Regions from separate parts of the Pseudomonas sp. DWP3-1-2 genome, predicted to be linked through region 1. Evidence: predicted binding sites of a transcription regulator. Region 1 holds the regulator's gene; the other holds the start of a gene.
The links. Region 1 encodes sigma-54, which starts transcription at its own class of promoters, with help from an activator protein. Its sites were predicted from a motif close to ANTGGCATNNANNTTGCTNT; they were not measured.

Region 1 (7,737 bases):
CGCTGGCCGCGCCAATGGCAACAAGGTCACGACACCGCGCCCGCGCATCGACATGGTTATCCAGCCGAAAAAGAAAACCGACCAGCAGAAGGCCCAGTAAATGGCGACGCTGAAAGCCCAGCATTTGGCTAAAAGCTACAAGGGCCGTCAGGTCGTGCGTGATGTGAGCCTGTCTATCGACAGCGGCCAGATCGTTGGCCTGCTCGGGCCCAACGGTGCCGGCAAGACCACCTGCTTTTACATGATCGTCGGGCTGGTGCAGGCCGATCAGGGTCGCGTACTGATCGACGACCTGGACGTGAGCCACCAACCCATGCACGGTCGCGCACGCGCGGGCATCGGCTACCTGCCTCAGGAAGCCTCGATTTTCCGCAAGCTGTCCGTCTCGGACAACATCATGGCCATCCTTGAGACCCGCAAGGAACTGGACAGCGCGGCGCGGCGCAAGGAACTGGAAAGCCTGCTGCAGGAATTCCACATCACCCATATTCGCGACAACCTGGGGATGAGCCTGTCCGGTGGCGAACGTCGCCGGGTTGAAATTGCACGCGCCCTGGCTACTTCACCGAAATTCATTCTGCTCGACGAACCTTTCGCCGGCGTGGACCCGATTTCAGTCGGCGACATCAAGCAGATCATCCATCACTTGAAAGCCAAGGGTATCGGCGTTTTGATCACCGATCACAACGTTCGGGATACTCTGGACATCTGCGAAACCGCTTACATCGTCAACGATGGGCAACTGATCGCCGAAGGCGACTCGGAAACCATTCTGGCAAATCAACTGGTGAAAGAGGTCTACCTCGGTCACGAGTTCCGCCTGTAATTACTGTGGTGCCTCGCCCCTCCAAGCGAGCAATGCCTGGATGTTTTCGATGATGATGCATTAATTGCCATCACACTCTAGGCAAACACTTTGGTTTCAGGCATATAATTTGCTTATGCAGGCGCTCCGGCGCCCCGGTAGTGGATGGCGCGTGTGCGCCGGCGAATAAGGTGTTAAGCCCCAGCCATGAAACCATCGCTAGTCTTGAGAATGGGCCAGCAGCTGACGATGACGCCGCAGCTGCAACAGGCCATCCGCTTACTCCAGCTTTCGACTCTGGATCTCCAACAAGAGATTCAAGAGGCGCTGGAGTCCAACCCTATGCTGGAACGCCAGGAAGAAGGAGAAGACTTCGACAACGCTGACCCCCTGGCCGACAGCGTCGAGCAAAAGCCCAATCCCGACGTTCAGGAGCCGACTTATCAGGAACCCGCCCCTACGGTAGACAACCTGGAAGAAGGCGACTGGAACGAGCGCATTCCCAATGAATTGCCAGTGGACACTGCCTGGGAAGACGTCTACCAGACCAGCGCCAGCAGCCTGCCCAGCAATGACGATGACGAATGGGACTTTACGACTCGCACGTCCGTGGGTGAAAGCCTGCAGAGCCATTTGCTCTGGCAGCTGAATCTGGCGCCCATGTCCGATACCGATCGTCTGATTGCCGTGACGCTGATCGACTGCATCAACAATCAGGGTTATCTGGACGAAACCCTCGAAGAGATTCTCGACGCCTTTGATCCCGAGCTGGATATCGAACTGGACGAGATCGAGGCCGTTCTGCACCGCATCCAGCAATTCGAACCTGCGGGCATCGGGGCGCGCAACCTCAGCGAATGCCTGTTGCTGCAATTGCGCCAACTGCCCGCCAAAACCCGCTGGCTGGCTGAAGCTCAGCGCCTGGTCAGCGACTTTATCGACCTGCTCGGCAGTCGCGACTACAGCCAGCTGATGCGCCGCATGAAGCTCAAGGAAGATGAGCTGCGTCAGGTCATCGAGCTGGTTCAGAGCCTCAATCCACGGCCGGGCTCGCAAATCGAATCCACCGAAGCCGAATATGTTGTGCCTGACGTTATCGTGCGCAAGGACAACGAGCGCTGGCTGGTGGAGCTTAATCAGGAATCGGTGCCTCGCCTGCGGGTGAACCCTCAATACGCCGGGTTCGTGCGCCGCGCCGACACCAGTGCCGACAACACCTTCATGCGCAATCAGTTGCAGGAAGCCCGCTGGTTCATCAAGAGCCTGCAGAGCCGCAACGAAACGCTGATGAAAGTCGCCACCCAGATCGTCGAGCATCAACGCGGCTTTCTGGAATATGGCGACGAGGCCATGAAACCGCTCGTCCTGCATGACATTGCTGAGGCGGTCGGCATGCACGAATCGACGATTTCCCGCGTGACTACGCAAAAATTCATGCATACGCCGCGCGGCATATACGAATTGAAATATTTCTTTTCGAGCCACGTCAGCACGTCGGAGGGCGGTGAATGTTCGTCCACGGCGATTCGGGCGATCATCAAAAAACTGGTTGCCGCTGAAAATCAGAAAAAGCCGTTGAGTGACAGCAAGATCGCTGGTTTACTGGAGGCACAAGGCATTCAGGTAGCTCGTCGCACAGTTGCTAAATACCGCGAATCACTGGGCATTGCGCCATCCAGCGAACGCAAGCGACTGATGTGATCCGGCCGGGTAAAGACAGGGTGCGCACAACCCGCAGTCGTTTTTACCCGAGCCAGAGCTGCAAGCCAAAGCGTTCCAGTGGTAGGCAAAAGCCTGCCTCTTTATGCACTGGCAATAAGGAGAAAGCGGTATGCAAGTCAACATCAGTGGACATCAACTGGATGTGACCGACGCCCTACGCGACTACATCACCGAAAAACTCGGACGACTGGAGCGCCACTTCGACAAGATAACCAATGTGCAGGTCATCATGGAGGTCGAGAAACTGAAACAGAAAATCGAAGCCACCCTGCACATCCCTGGTGCGAAAGTGGTCGCCAATGCGGAACATGACGACATGTACGCGGCGATCGACCTTCTGACCGACAAGCTCGACAGACAATTGCTCAAGCATAAGGAAAAGCAGATCGGCCACCTTCAAGGTGCGACGGCTCGCTGATACCCCCCACATGATCCGACTTGAAAACATCCTGACCCCCGGCCGTTCACTTGTGAACGTGTCGGGTGGCAGTAAAAAACGTGTACTCGAATCCATTGGCAATCTGATCGGCAAAGAAGTGCCTGATCTGGATTCGCAAACCGTGTTCGAGAGCCTCGTCGCCCGGGAAAAACTCGGGTCAACCGGCTTTGGAAACGGGATTGCGATCCCCCACTGCCGTCTTGCCGGGTGCTCGGCGCCCATCAGCGCCGTGTTGCGCCTTGATGCTCCTGTAGAATTCGACGCTATCGATGGCGCGCCAGTGGACCTGCTATTTGTCCTGCTGGTCCCTGAAGCCGCCACCGATGAGCACCTTGAGCTGCTGCGCCAGATAGCCAGCATGCTTGACCGCACCGATGTGCGTGAACGCCTGCGCAGCGCCCAAAGCAGTGAAACGCTTTATCAGGTGGTGCTGGACGTGCAGAGCGGTAACTGACCATGCGCATGATAATCGTCAGTGGCCGTTCAGGCTCCGGCAAGAGCACTGCACTGGACGTGCTGGAGGACAGCGGCTTCTATTGCGTTGACAACCTCCCTGCTGGCCTGCTGCCCGAGCTGGCCGAGCGCGCGCTGATCAATACGGAACTGGCCGAGCCGCTGCTCGCCGTGTCCATTGACGCCCGCAATCTGCCAAGCCATCTGACGCGCTTCCCGCAAATGCTTCAGGAAGTGCGCTCGCGCAATATTCAATGCGACGTGCTTTATCTGGATGCGGACGAAGCCACGCTTTTCAAGCGTTTTTCGGAAACCCGACGCCGTCACCCGTTGAGCACGGCCAATCGTTCACTGGCCGAAGCGATACGGGACGAAACCACGCTGCTGGGCCCGATCATCGATCTGGCCGATCTGAAGATCAACACCACGCACCTGAACCTCTATCAATTGCGCGACGCCCTGAAGCTGCGGCTGCTGAACAAGCCAGAACCGGGCACCGCCTTCCTGATCGAGTCGTTTGGATTCAAGCGCGGCATGCCCGTGGATGCCGACCTTGTGTTCGACGTGCGCTGCCTGCCCAATCCTTACTGGAAACCTGAGCTGCGCGAGCATTCAGGTCTGGAACAACCGGTTGCCGACTACCTCGCCGCACAGCCCGATGTCGAGGAGATGTTTCAGGACATCTTCGCGTACCTCAACAAGTGGCTGCCCCGCTTCGCGGCCAGCAACCGCTCGTACGTCACCATTGCCATTGGCTGCACCGGCGGGCACCACCGCTCTGTTTACCTGACCGAGCGCCTGGGTCAAGTCTTGCATCAATCCCTCAAGAACGTTCAGGTCCGCCACCGCGACCTAGGCTGAAAGGACTTCCACTGCGATGCCCGCTCGTCAAATCACCATCATCAACAAGCTGGGCCTTCATGCCCGTGCAGCCGCCAAATTTGTGGGCGTGGCCGGCAGGTTCCCCTGCCAGATCAGAGTCGGACGTGCGCCTGACAGCATGGTCGATGGCAAAAGCATCATGGCCGTTATGATGCTGGCCGCCGGCAAAGGCACAGAAATCCATTTGTCGACCGAAGGCGAAGACGAACAGGCTGCGCTGGACGGACTCGTCGAGTTGATCAATAACAGGTTTGATGAAGGGGAATGACCGAGCCGCCTGGCTTCATTGAATCATCTGCGTAAAAAAGCCCGATCCAGGATTGACTCCGGATCGGGCTTTTTCGTTAGAGAAGGATTTAGCCCTTCTTCACAAACTCTGATTTCAGCTTCATTGCGCCGATACCGTCGATCTTGCAGTCGATGTCGTGATCGCCGTCAACCAGGCGGATGTTCTTGACCTTGGTACCGACTTTGACCACGAGGGAGGAACCTTTGACTTTCAGGTCCTTGATGACGGTGACGGTGTCGCCATCCTGCAGCGTATTACCGACCGAATCCTTGATGACTTTGACGTCGTCGGCAGCTTCCGCAGCGCCTTCGGCGGACCATTCGTGCGCGCATTCCGGGCAGATCAGCATGGCGCCGTCTTCGTAGGTGTATTCGGAATTGCATTTCGGGCAGGCAGGTAAGCTCACGGTGATTCTCGCGTCAAAGGGTAAAAACCATGGATTATAAGGGGTTTTTCCCGATGCCGCGTCACCAATCTCGGCAGTGCCCGGCGCGGCCCGTCCAGGCTTCAGTACCCCGCACGCCCACTCAGGCCAGGGCGGCCTGATAACGACGGGAAACTTCGGCCCAGTTGATGACGTTGTAAAACGCATTGATGTATTCAGGTCGGCGGTTCTGATAGCGCAGGTAGTATGCGTGCTCCCACACATCCAGCCCCAGAATCGGTGTATTACCGCTCATCAACGGGCTGTCCTGATTGCCGCTGCTTTCCACCACAAGATTTTTCTCAGGCGTAACGCTCAACCACGCCCAGCCGCTGCCGAAGCGCGTCAACGCCGCTTTGGTAAAAGCTTCTTTGAACGGTTCGAAACCCCCCAGCTGTTCATCCATGGCCTTGGCTACATCACCCTCAGGCAAACCGCCGCCTGCCGGGCTCATCACAGCCCAGAACAGCGAATGGTTCGCGTGCCCGCCGCCCTGATTGATAACCGCCGGACGCAGTTTTTCCGGCAACTGCTGCACCTCGCCAACCAGCTTCTCGATTGACCATTCGGCCCATTCGGTCCCTTCAAGGGCAGCGTTAAGGTTGTTGATATAGGTCTGGTGATGCTTCGTGTAGTGAATTTCCATGGTCTGCGCATCGATGTGTGGTTCCAGGGCATCGTAGGCATAGGGCAAGGCAGGCAAGGTAAACGGCATATCAATGTACTCCGTAAGAATGGGCAAACGTGGCAGCGTTACGCTGCAATGACACCCGCGCGTGCTCACCGCCACTGCTCAACAGCCGTTGGGTCCGAGGGTATTCGCCATGCTCGCTGATGAACGTCAGCAACTCGGCGTAGGTTTTGCTGCTATGACGCAGTGCGGCCTTGCGCAAGGCGGGCGTGAACTGCTGATCCTGCATAACCTGCAGCAAGCGCTGATGAATCGCGCACAGGTACTCGGCGCTCTCCTCCGGCTGGTGCAGGCTCAGGTGCAGGTCCGCCAGGTTGTGATGGGAGATGACGCAAGCCGCGACAGCTTCGTCAGGGTTGGGCCAGCGGTCTAACAACACCTGAGCCAGCGCCAGCGCCTGCAGGTACAACTCACGGGCATCGACCAGCTCACCGAGGTTGAAACAGCGATTGGCCTGTTCAATGGTGCGTTTCCAGTGCTCCATGGCGCGGCTCCCTTGGCAGCAGCTGGCGAGCGCCAGGCCACGCCAGCAGTGAGGTTTTCAGGATCGGACCGAGGCAGTACGGCCCCCGTGCATTGCTTGAGCCGGGCTTGCACGCTCAGTGAGCGCCGTAACCCGTAACTCGCGGCAGCACGTGAAGCCCTGCAATATCACGAATAAGACTCATTATTATTTGATATCAGAAGCCAAGACAACCCCGAAAATGAAAGGGTTTTGTAAAGAGAGCAAAAACCCTCCCTCATATCAGCCCTTCACGGCGCCGGTCTGATCTGCAAATGGTCCACTTCCAGCACATGACCCGCGCCGACATCCATCAATACGTAGAACTCGCCCGGCGGGCGCTTGAAGGTGAATGTGGAGTCAGGGCCGAATTTGCCGGGAATAAGAATCCGTTCGTTGTAGTCGATCACATCCACGGTCACGTCCGGTACGCCGACACCACTGGAAAATCCACCGGTGCAACGAACTTTCCGGTCAGGCAGTTCTTCACACTGGCAGAACAGCCCGTGGGCATGGGCACTGCTTGCCAGACCCAACAAGCCCGCAACCGCGACCAGACGCAAAGCGTTCAAGCGGATCATCGTTTGTCTCCCGGTCTGGCCAGCCATTGGACCGTTTGGGGTGACGCCTGGGTCAGGGGGATTGCCTTCTGATGGACCGAGCCATCCCAACCTTCCAGAGTTATCCAAAGCTCATCATCTGCTTGTGTGGAGGTCGGTATCGGCACTTCAGCCCCCAACCGATAAGGGCTGCCTTCAAAAATCGCACCGGCAGCGCGCAGACTGCGCGGCTTGCCCATGCGCATGTAAACGGCCTTGACCTGACTGATGCAGGCTTGGCACAGAGTTGCGTTGAATTCCTTCACAAAGCCGGCTGGCCCATCCGACTCCGGGCCATCGTCGTGTACTTCGGCCAGCGTCAGGCTCCATGGGCCGATTTGAACATCGCCCATGATTCGCTCACCCAGCCCACCATCGCCCCGCATGAGCGCAGCGTTCTTGAAATAGGCAGGCATGAAGCCCAGCGGGATCAACAGCAGCAGGATATTCAGGTGAAAACGCCACTTGAGCCACAGACGTGCGAGTCGGGTGCTGGGCAGGGAGGTTTTCTTTCTGGAGGCAGCGGTGGTCCGGCTCATGAGTTGATCTCCTGGCGGACGGCGCTCACCGCACTCAGGCGTTGCGTGTCGCGTTCCGGGCGCTTGAGCAGCGCCACGGTGGCCAGCGCAGTGCGTTTGCTCCAGATCAGCAGACCGCTAAGCACCATCATGCTTAACAGCAAACCGAAGACAAACCAGACCATCTTGATCCAGATCCCGCCGAAATCCCCGGTGTGCAACGGCCGCATGGACTCAGTCACGAACTCCAGTTTCGAATTGTCCGCCAGCAGTCGCTGGCCAATGATTGCCCCGTTGTAGGGATTGATTTCTGCGGTCTGGAACATCAACGGGTACCAACCCCGCCCTCCTACGGTCAGCGGTGCGTAAGCCGTACCGGGAAGCTCGGCGAAGGAGATTTCCAGCCCCGGAAC
Region 2 (7,737 bases), on a different contig from region 1:
GCGATGAAGCGAATATCACGCCGTACTTCGACAAACTGTCCAAGGAGGGGCTGCTGTTCGATCATTTCTTCTCCAACGGCACGCACACCCACCAAGGCATGTTCGCCACCATGGGGTGCTTCCCGAACCTGCCGGGTTTCGAGTACCTGATGCAGACGCCGGAAGGCAGTCACAAGCTGTCGGGTCTGCCACAGCTGCTCAGCGCTCGTGGTTATGACGACGTCTATGTGTACAACGGCGACTTTGCCTGGGATAACCAGTCCGGTTTTTTCAGTAACCAGGGCATGACCACCTTCATCGGTCGCAATGACTTCGTCAATCCGGTGTTCTCCGATCCGACCTGGGGCGTTTCCGATCAGGACATGTTTGATCGTGGCGCTCAGGAGCTGAAAGCACGTGGGGAAGCCGGCAAACCGTTCTATGCGTTGCTGCAGACGCTGTCTAACCACACACCGTACGCATTGCCCGCCGATCTGCCGGTTGAACGCGTGACGGATCAAGGCTCGCTGAACGAGCACATGACTGCCATGCGTTATTCCGACTGGGCCCTTGGGCAGTTCTTCGAGAAGGCCAGGAAAGAGCCTTACTACAAGGAAACGCTGTTCATCGTCGTGGGCGACCACGGCTTCGGCAACAATCAGCAGATCACCGAAATGGACCTGGGCCGTTTCAACGTGCCGATGCTGATGATCGGTCCGGGCGTGCAGCAAAAGTTCGGTCAGCGCAGCAGCATCGTTGGCACACAGATCGACGTTGTGCCGACCATCATGGGCCGTTTGGGCGGTGAGAATCGCAACCAGTGCTGGGGCCGTGACCTGCTGAACCTGCCGGAAGGCGACAAGGGGTTCGGCGTGATCAAGCCTTCGGGCAGTGAGCAGACCGTCGCCCTGATTACCGGCGACCGGATTCTGATCGAACCCAAGGACATGGAGCCCAAAGTGCTGTCTTACACGCTGGGACGCAAACCTCACGCTGAAGTGATCCCGAACGCGCCGGATACCCAGGAGCTGCGTAACAAGCTCGACAGCTTCCTGCAAACCGCGACCAAGAGCCTTCTGGACAACACCGCTGGCGTAGAGGCGAGCAAGAACAAAAACTGATCGCTTCACCCGTTCACGAAAGCCCCTGATTCAGGGGCTTTCGAGTTTTCAGGGACAATGGGTTGCGGCTGCGTCCGGGACCGTCATACTTGACGTTTTCGCCTGACCGATTTGAACGAATGCCTTTGAAAAAAGGTCAAGATCACGTAAGCCGCGTTGTCGGTTGCTGAGGAGACGTTGATGAAACAGTGGACCATTTCGTATCTGGATAAGGATGGTGTGCAACAGAGCCTGGATCTTGATGCCGAGCAGCGTCCCAGCGAGGAGGAGGTTGCTCGTCGGCTTCGGCCGATCTTGTTCCCTGTAGCGGATGAATTGGACCTTAACGATCTGGAAGGCCGCACGGCTGATCCTACGGTGAAATCGTTGAAGGATCAGAACGCGGTGGAAATCATTTCCATCAATGAAGCGCGCTGATCGCAAAAATATCCCGCACCCTCAATTGTCATAACGTCAACGATGGGGGTAATCTGCAAATGAGGCTGGTGAAGCGTTTCTCCAGCCTCGTTCGTGTCGATGCCTTTTCTGCCCTCGCAGGCTTGGCCTTGTCAGCTACATGCTTGATTCCCGCCCGGCGGAGTACCTGTCGTGGAACGGCCTCCAATCGGAGCGTCGTCAGGGAGCGTTGAAACTCTATCTATCGTTGCATAGGAGGACGTTTCATGAGCACAGCCTATCAAGAGGACATCAGCAGTAACGTACTGCGCCGCATGAAAGAAGGCGGTTTCGATTTCGCACGTATCCACCCCATCGAGTTTTATGCCATTTTCCCGGATGAGGAGCGGGCTCGGCAGGCAGCAGAACGATTTCGTGGCGAATCCCTCAATACCCAGATCAACGCCGGAGATGACGGTGCGTGGCATTTGCAGTTGAGCAAAGTCATGTATGCCACATACGACGGTATCGGTGATTTCGAGCAGGACTTTCAGACAGCAATCCAGGCGCTCGATGGTGAAGTCGAGGGCTGGGGCGTCAAACATGAGATCAGGGGCTTGCACTGATGAAGCCTCGTTTGGCGGGTTGAGCGACCGGTCGATCCAGGGATCCCTGGATCGACCGGTTTTGGTTTGGGTGTTCTCATCACTTCATGAAGAGCAAAAAAAAGCCACTCCAAGGAGTGGCCCAAAGGGAAGTTCGAGAAGAGCTCGGTTGTTACAGACGCTGCGGTGTTTTTCGACAACGACTTGAAACAGGGCATCCAGATGCTGGGTTGCCGGAATGCAGACGATTATCGAGAAACAATATCGACTCGTGAAATCAACTCTGGCTATGCTGGTCATAGCTTTTACAGTTGAAAGACGCTTCCGAATGAGGCGTAGGAGAATTGGTTAGGAAGGTTATTGCACAGGAATGGTGCATTCATCTCCGTGGATTTATATAACCAGTTGATATTTAAGCGTTTATGCCGATGGCACGGGCCTTGCGAAGGCCCTTGGTGTCCGTGGTGACAAGGAGTACGGCATGATCCGCACCTTTTATGATGAGATGTACGATGCAGGCGGCCTGGTTCGCCCGCATTATCGGGAATTTGCCCGCTGGCTGGGCGAGACGCCGCCTGAGTTACTGGCTCAGCGTCGACGCGAAGCCGATCTATTGTTTCATCGAGCCGGGATCACCTTCACGCTGTACGGTGATGAGCAGGGGACAGAGCGTTTGATCCCCTTCGATACGATTCCACGTAGCATCCCCGCCACTGAATGGCGGGTGGTGGAAAGAGGCTGCATTCAGCGTGTGAAAGCGTTGAATATGTTTCTGGCTGACCTTTATCACGAACAACGCATTATCAAGGCCGGGATAATTCCCGCCGAGCAGGTTCTGGCCAACGAGCAATATCAGTTGGCGATGCAGGGCCTGAATCTGCACCGCGATCTTTATTCGCATATTTCCGGTGTTGATCTGGTGCGCGATGGTGACGGCACGTATTACGTGCTGGAAGACAACTTGCGGACCCCGAGCGGCGTGAGCTATATGCTCGAAGACCGCAAGATGATGATGCGTCTGTTCCCCGAGCTGTTCGCGGCTCAGCGTATCGCGCCTATCGACCATTATCCGAACCTGCTGCTTGATACGCTCAAGAGCTCCAGCCCTATCGACAACCCCAGTGTCGTGGTTCTGACCCCCGGTCGTTTCAACAGCGCCTTTTTTGAACACGCCTTCCTGGCGCGTGAGATGGGCGTGGAACTGGTCGAAGGTGCGGATCTGTTTGTGCGCGATGATCGTGTGTTCATGCGAACTACGGATGGGCCCAAGGCTGTCGACGTGATTTACCGCCGTCTGGACGATGCATTCCTCGATCCGCTGGCGTTCAATCCGGATTCGATGCTGGGCGTGCCGGGCCTGTTGTCGGCCTATCGTTCAGGCAATGTGGTGCTGGCCAATGCCATCGGCACTGGCGTGGCGGACGACAAGTCGGTTTATCCTTACGTGACCGACATGATCCGGTTCTACCTGGACGAAGAGCCGATCCTCAAGAACGTGCCGACCTGGCAATGCCGCAAACCCGAAGAGCTGTCCCATGTGCTGGCCAATCTCGGGGATCTGGTGGTGAAGGAAACCCAGGGTTCCGGTGGTTACGGGATGCTGGTGGGACCTGCGTCCACCGCGGCGGAAATCGAATCGTTCCGGGCCAGAATCAAAGCCAAGCCCAACGCTTATATCGCACAACCCACGCTGTGCCTGTCGACCTGTCCGACGTTTGTCGAGAACGGCATCGCCCCGCGACACATCGATTTGCGCCCATTTGTCCTGTCCGGCCGTGAAACCCGTGTTGTGCCCGGTGGGCTGACTCGCGTTGCGCTGCGTGAAGGCTCGCTCGTGGTGAACTCGTCGCAAGGTGGCGGAACCAAAGACACCTGGGTGGTCGAGGATTAAGGATGCCTGCCAATGCTAAGTAGAACTGCCTCGGATTTATATTGGATGTCGCGCTATCTGGAGCGAGCAGAGAATCTCGCCCGGATGCTGGACGTCAGCTACTCGCTGTCACTGATGCCTCAAGACGGTCATGGCGACGGCCTGGACGAACTGGCCATGCCGTTGCTGATTACGGGCACGCTGGACCATTACCTTGAACGCCACGGGGAGCTGCACGCCGAACGCCTGCTGCATTTTTTTGCCCTGGATGCGAGCAACCCCGCCAGCATCTACAGTTGTCTGGGTGCAGCCCGGGCGAGCGCCCATGCGGTACGTGGGCGGATCACGGCGGACATGTGGGAAAACATCAACTCCACCTGGCTGGAAATTCGCGGCATCGCTGAACAGGGTCTGAGCCGCTATGGCATGAGCCGTTTTTGCGAGTGGGTCAAAGAGCGCTCGCACCTGTTCCGTGGCGCCACGTACGGCACCATCATGCGTCACGATGCGTTCCGTTTCATTCGTCTGGGGACGTTCATCGAACGCGCCGACAACACCCTGCGCATGCTGGATGCACGCTACGAAATGCTCGAACTGCGTGGGCGCGACACCGATCAGGTGTCCGACAGCTCTGCCCACGGTTACTACCAGTGGAGTGCTTTGTTACGTGCGCTGTCGTCGTTTGAGGCGTACACCGAGTTGTACCGTGATGCCCCCGGCGCGCGCCAGGTTGCCGAACTGCTGTTGTTACGTCCCGACATCCCGCGTTCGCTGAGCGCCTGTCTGGAAGAGCTGGATCAGATCCTCGCCAGTCTACCGGGGGCCAACGGTAGGCCCGCCCAGCGACTGGCGGCGGAACTGGATGCACGCCTGCGTTATACCGGGATCGATGAAATCCTGGACGAAGGGCTGCATGAGTGGTTGAACGAATTCATTCCGTTGGTAGCCCAGTTGGGCAACGCCATACACACTTCTTACCTGGAGGCTGCATGAGACTCTCAGTTAGCCACGAGACGACCTATCACTATGAGGATCAGGTACGCGCCAGCATCCAGTATTTGCGTCTGACGCCACACGACAGCGAGCGGCAGCAAGTGCTCAGTTGGCAATTGAACCTGCCGCGTCCGGTGCGGGCGCAAGTCGATCCGTTTGGCAATATTCTGCATGTGCTGACCATGGACGAGCCGCATGAAGCCATTGTTGTCGGCGCCCGGGGTCAGGTCGAAATCGACGAGAAGCGCGAAGCCGAGCACGAAAGCCAGTCGCCTTTGCCCTTTCTGCGCTTCACGCGCCTGACCGAGCCCGACGATGCGATTCGCACCTTCGCCGCCAAACAGTGCCGCAAACGCAAGGACCGCAGTGCGTTGATTGACTTGATGCACGCGCTGAATCAGCACATCACGTTCACACCGGGTTCTACCGAAGTCGACACCAGTGCCGTGCAGGCGTTTGCTGGCCGTACCGGCGTGTGTCAGGACCACACGCACGCTTTTCTGGCATGCGCGCGCAGCCTGGGCATTCCGGCGCGGTATGTGTCGGGTTATCTGTACAGCGAAGACACTGAACATCTGGCCAGCCATGCCTGGGCCGAAGCGTGGATTGATGACGCCTGGTACAGCTTTGACGTGACCAATCAACTGGCCATTCCCGAGCGCCACCTGAAACTGGCCGTGGGCCTGGATTATCTGGATGCGTGCCCGGTGCGCGGCATGCGGCGCGGTGGCGGCAGCGAGCAGATGCACGCCAAGGTATTTGTATCCCCGATCGTCGACGCGCCAAAAATCCTGATGCAGGCGCAGCACCAGTAAACCTTGCCAGCTTCCATGGAGCCGACCTTTTTCGGGTGGGCTCCGTGGGGCAGAGCGACGGCGATGCAACGCTGATAGACGCTGATATTAATGGGCTTCCCCGGCCCTGCGTTGTTGAGCCATATGCTGCAAATACCCGATGACCTGATCCAGTTCGGCATCCGACAGCACGTTTGTGGAGATGGCGGGCATCTTTGCCTGTGGCCAATGCCGTAGCTTCTGCGGGTCGCGAATGTACAGTCGCAGGTAGTCCGCGGCGAAGTACTCGGTGGGGCTGTGAGGCAGATTCAGGTCGGGGCCCAGCTGCGAATCTCCGGCGCCGTTGAGTCGGTGACACGCGAAACAGTTTTTCTGGAACAGGGCGAAACCTGCATTGACAGGATCGTCGGCAGCCAGCCCTGCATCAGGCATGAGCGCGGGAAAACGTTCGGCAACGGGCGCCAGGACACGCATTTTCGCCAGTCCAAACGGCCATTGTTCCGGGCTGATCCTGCTCTGTGCCGGGTCCGTCCAGACCAGATAAAAAGGCCCTGCACTTTGCTTGCCATTGCCCAGCTTCGGCCATGGATGGCTCGGGTCCTCAATGGCCAGCCAGGCGTGTGCGCCTGTTCTTTGCAGTAACGGCGCGGCGGGAAGTTCGGCGGCGAAGCCGTCGGTGGCCACCGCTTGCACATGATCCTGCGGGGTGACTGCGTCGAGCAGTGCTGCAACGGGTAGGGCGCGATACGTCATGTCGCGTTTATACGCCACGTCATTGGCGATGAGCACATCACGGGCCTGCGGATGAGCCAGCAGTTGCGCGGTATCCCACGTGTGTACGCCGTTGGCCAGTTCGACCGTCAGCTGTGCTGCGTGCAATGTCACACAGCAAAGCAAGGCGGGCAGTAAAAAGACAGCGCGCAACGAGATCATTGGGCGGGGTCGCGGCCGGGACGAGAGGCGCTGTCGTGGGTCGCTTCGTGGCTGGCGTGACGAATGACCGCCAAACCGTGGGCACACGGCAGGTGAGGGCTGTCTGCACTTCCTATCGCGATCAGCGCCACCGATAAACCTTTACACATACCCGCTCCCCATCATTTGATGCGGGAGATTGGCACAGATACATCCTGTTCGAAAGCGCATCGATAACGGCGGGTTCCGATGCAGAGGATGACCATCAACCGAATAGACGGGTCATATTCGGTACGATCAATAGAAGTGTGGTGGCGAAGACGATAAGTCCGGCCTGACGGAGCTTTGAATGCTTGAACATGGCTGTCTGCCTTTTTTGTTATTCCTGAGCTGCAAAAGCCCACCGAATTCATTGATGAATAATCGGGCAGTTGGCAAAGGTGAATTCATTGAGCAACCGGTGCGGCAAGCTAGCCGTCAACCAAGGCGCTGAACTTGATTATTAGTACGCCTATTGCTACAGACTTAACCTTAGAGTCCAAGTGCGGCGGCACTTAGAACTATTGCGTATATAGCCTGCAACCATTCGTTTAAAAAACTTCTATGTGATGCGTAAAGCCAGCGGACGCTCCCTGACTAGACACCTTTCGACGGACCAACGTTGCCCGCTCGCCACGCGACCGTTCGTCCGGGTCGGATTATTCCTACATTCGGCCAAAACGCCCTCGCTTCCGTCATTCAATACCTATGCTGTGACGCTAAGGTGTCATCACAGTATTTATTCCGACAACAATAAAGGCCCTGACAACACCATGACCCAAGCGCTGATTTACGATGCGGTGCGCACCCCGCGCGGCAAGGGCAAACCCGATGGCGCACTGCACAGTGTCAAGCCTGTGAACCTGATGGCCGGGCTGCTGGAGGCGTTACAGCGACGCAATGATCTGGATACCCGTCATGTGGATGACATCGTGCTCGGCTGTGTCACGCCGGTGGGTGAACAGGGTGCGGATATCGCCAAGACCGCAGCCTTGGTGGCTGACTGGGATGTCAGCGTGGCGGGGGTGCAAATCAATCGGTTTTGCGCT

Region 2: ACP7B0_RS13870 (circularly permuted type 2 ATP-grasp protein) is a predicted target of sigma-54. The motif match lies at 2,508-2,527, and genes of this name have one in related genera.

The regions. Positions count from the first base shown of each region.
Region 1 is NZ_JAFCTZ010000002.1:79,892-87,628, reverse strand. It holds gene lptA (lipopolysaccharide transport periplasmic protein LptA) at 1-100, shown strand, start outside; gene lptB (LPS export ABC transporter ATP-binding protein) at 101-826, shown strand; gene ACP7B0_RS06245 (RNA polymerase factor sigma-54) at 1,013-2,506, shown strand; gene hpf (ribosome hibernation-promoting factor, HPF/YfiA family) at 2,637-2,945, shown strand; gene ptsN (PTS IIA-like nitrogen regulatory protein PtsN) at 2,956-3,420, shown strand; gene rapZ (RNase adapter RapZ) at 3,423-4,280, shown strand; gene ACP7B0_RS06225 (HPr family phosphocarrier protein) at 4,297-4,569, shown strand; gene ACP7B0_RS06220 (zinc ribbon domain-containing protein YjdM) at 4,658-4,996, opposite strand; gene ACP7B0_RS06215 (superoxide dismutase) at 5,118-5,729, opposite strand; gene ACP7B0_RS06210 (hypothetical protein) at 5,731-6,189, opposite strand; gene ACP7B0_RS06205 (hypothetical protein) at 6,459-6,788, opposite strand; gene ACP7B0_RS06200 (thiamine pyrophosphate-binding protein) at 6,785-7,345, opposite strand; gene ACP7B0_RS06195 (PepSY-associated TM helix domain-containing protein) at 7,342-7,737, opposite strand, start outside.
Region 2 is NZ_JAFCTZ010000005.1:98,599-106,335, reverse strand. It holds gene ACP7B0_RS13885 (LTA synthase family protein) at 1-1,100, shown strand, start outside; gene ACP7B0_RS13880 (hypothetical protein) at 1,281-1,517, shown strand; gene ACP7B0_RS13875 (ribonuclease E inhibitor RraB) at 1,763-2,101, shown strand; gene ACP7B0_RS13870 (circularly permuted type 2 ATP-grasp protein) at 2,562-3,971, shown strand; gene ACP7B0_RS13865 (alpha-E domain-containing protein) at 3,984-4,943, shown strand; gene ACP7B0_RS13860 (transglutaminase family protein) at 4,940-5,758, shown strand; gene ACP7B0_RS13855 (c-type cytochrome) at 5,846-6,670, opposite strand; gene ACP7B0_RS13850 (hypothetical protein) at 6,667-6,819, opposite strand; gene ACP7B0_RS13845 (acetyl-CoA C-acetyltransferase) at 7,462-7,737, shown strand, end outside.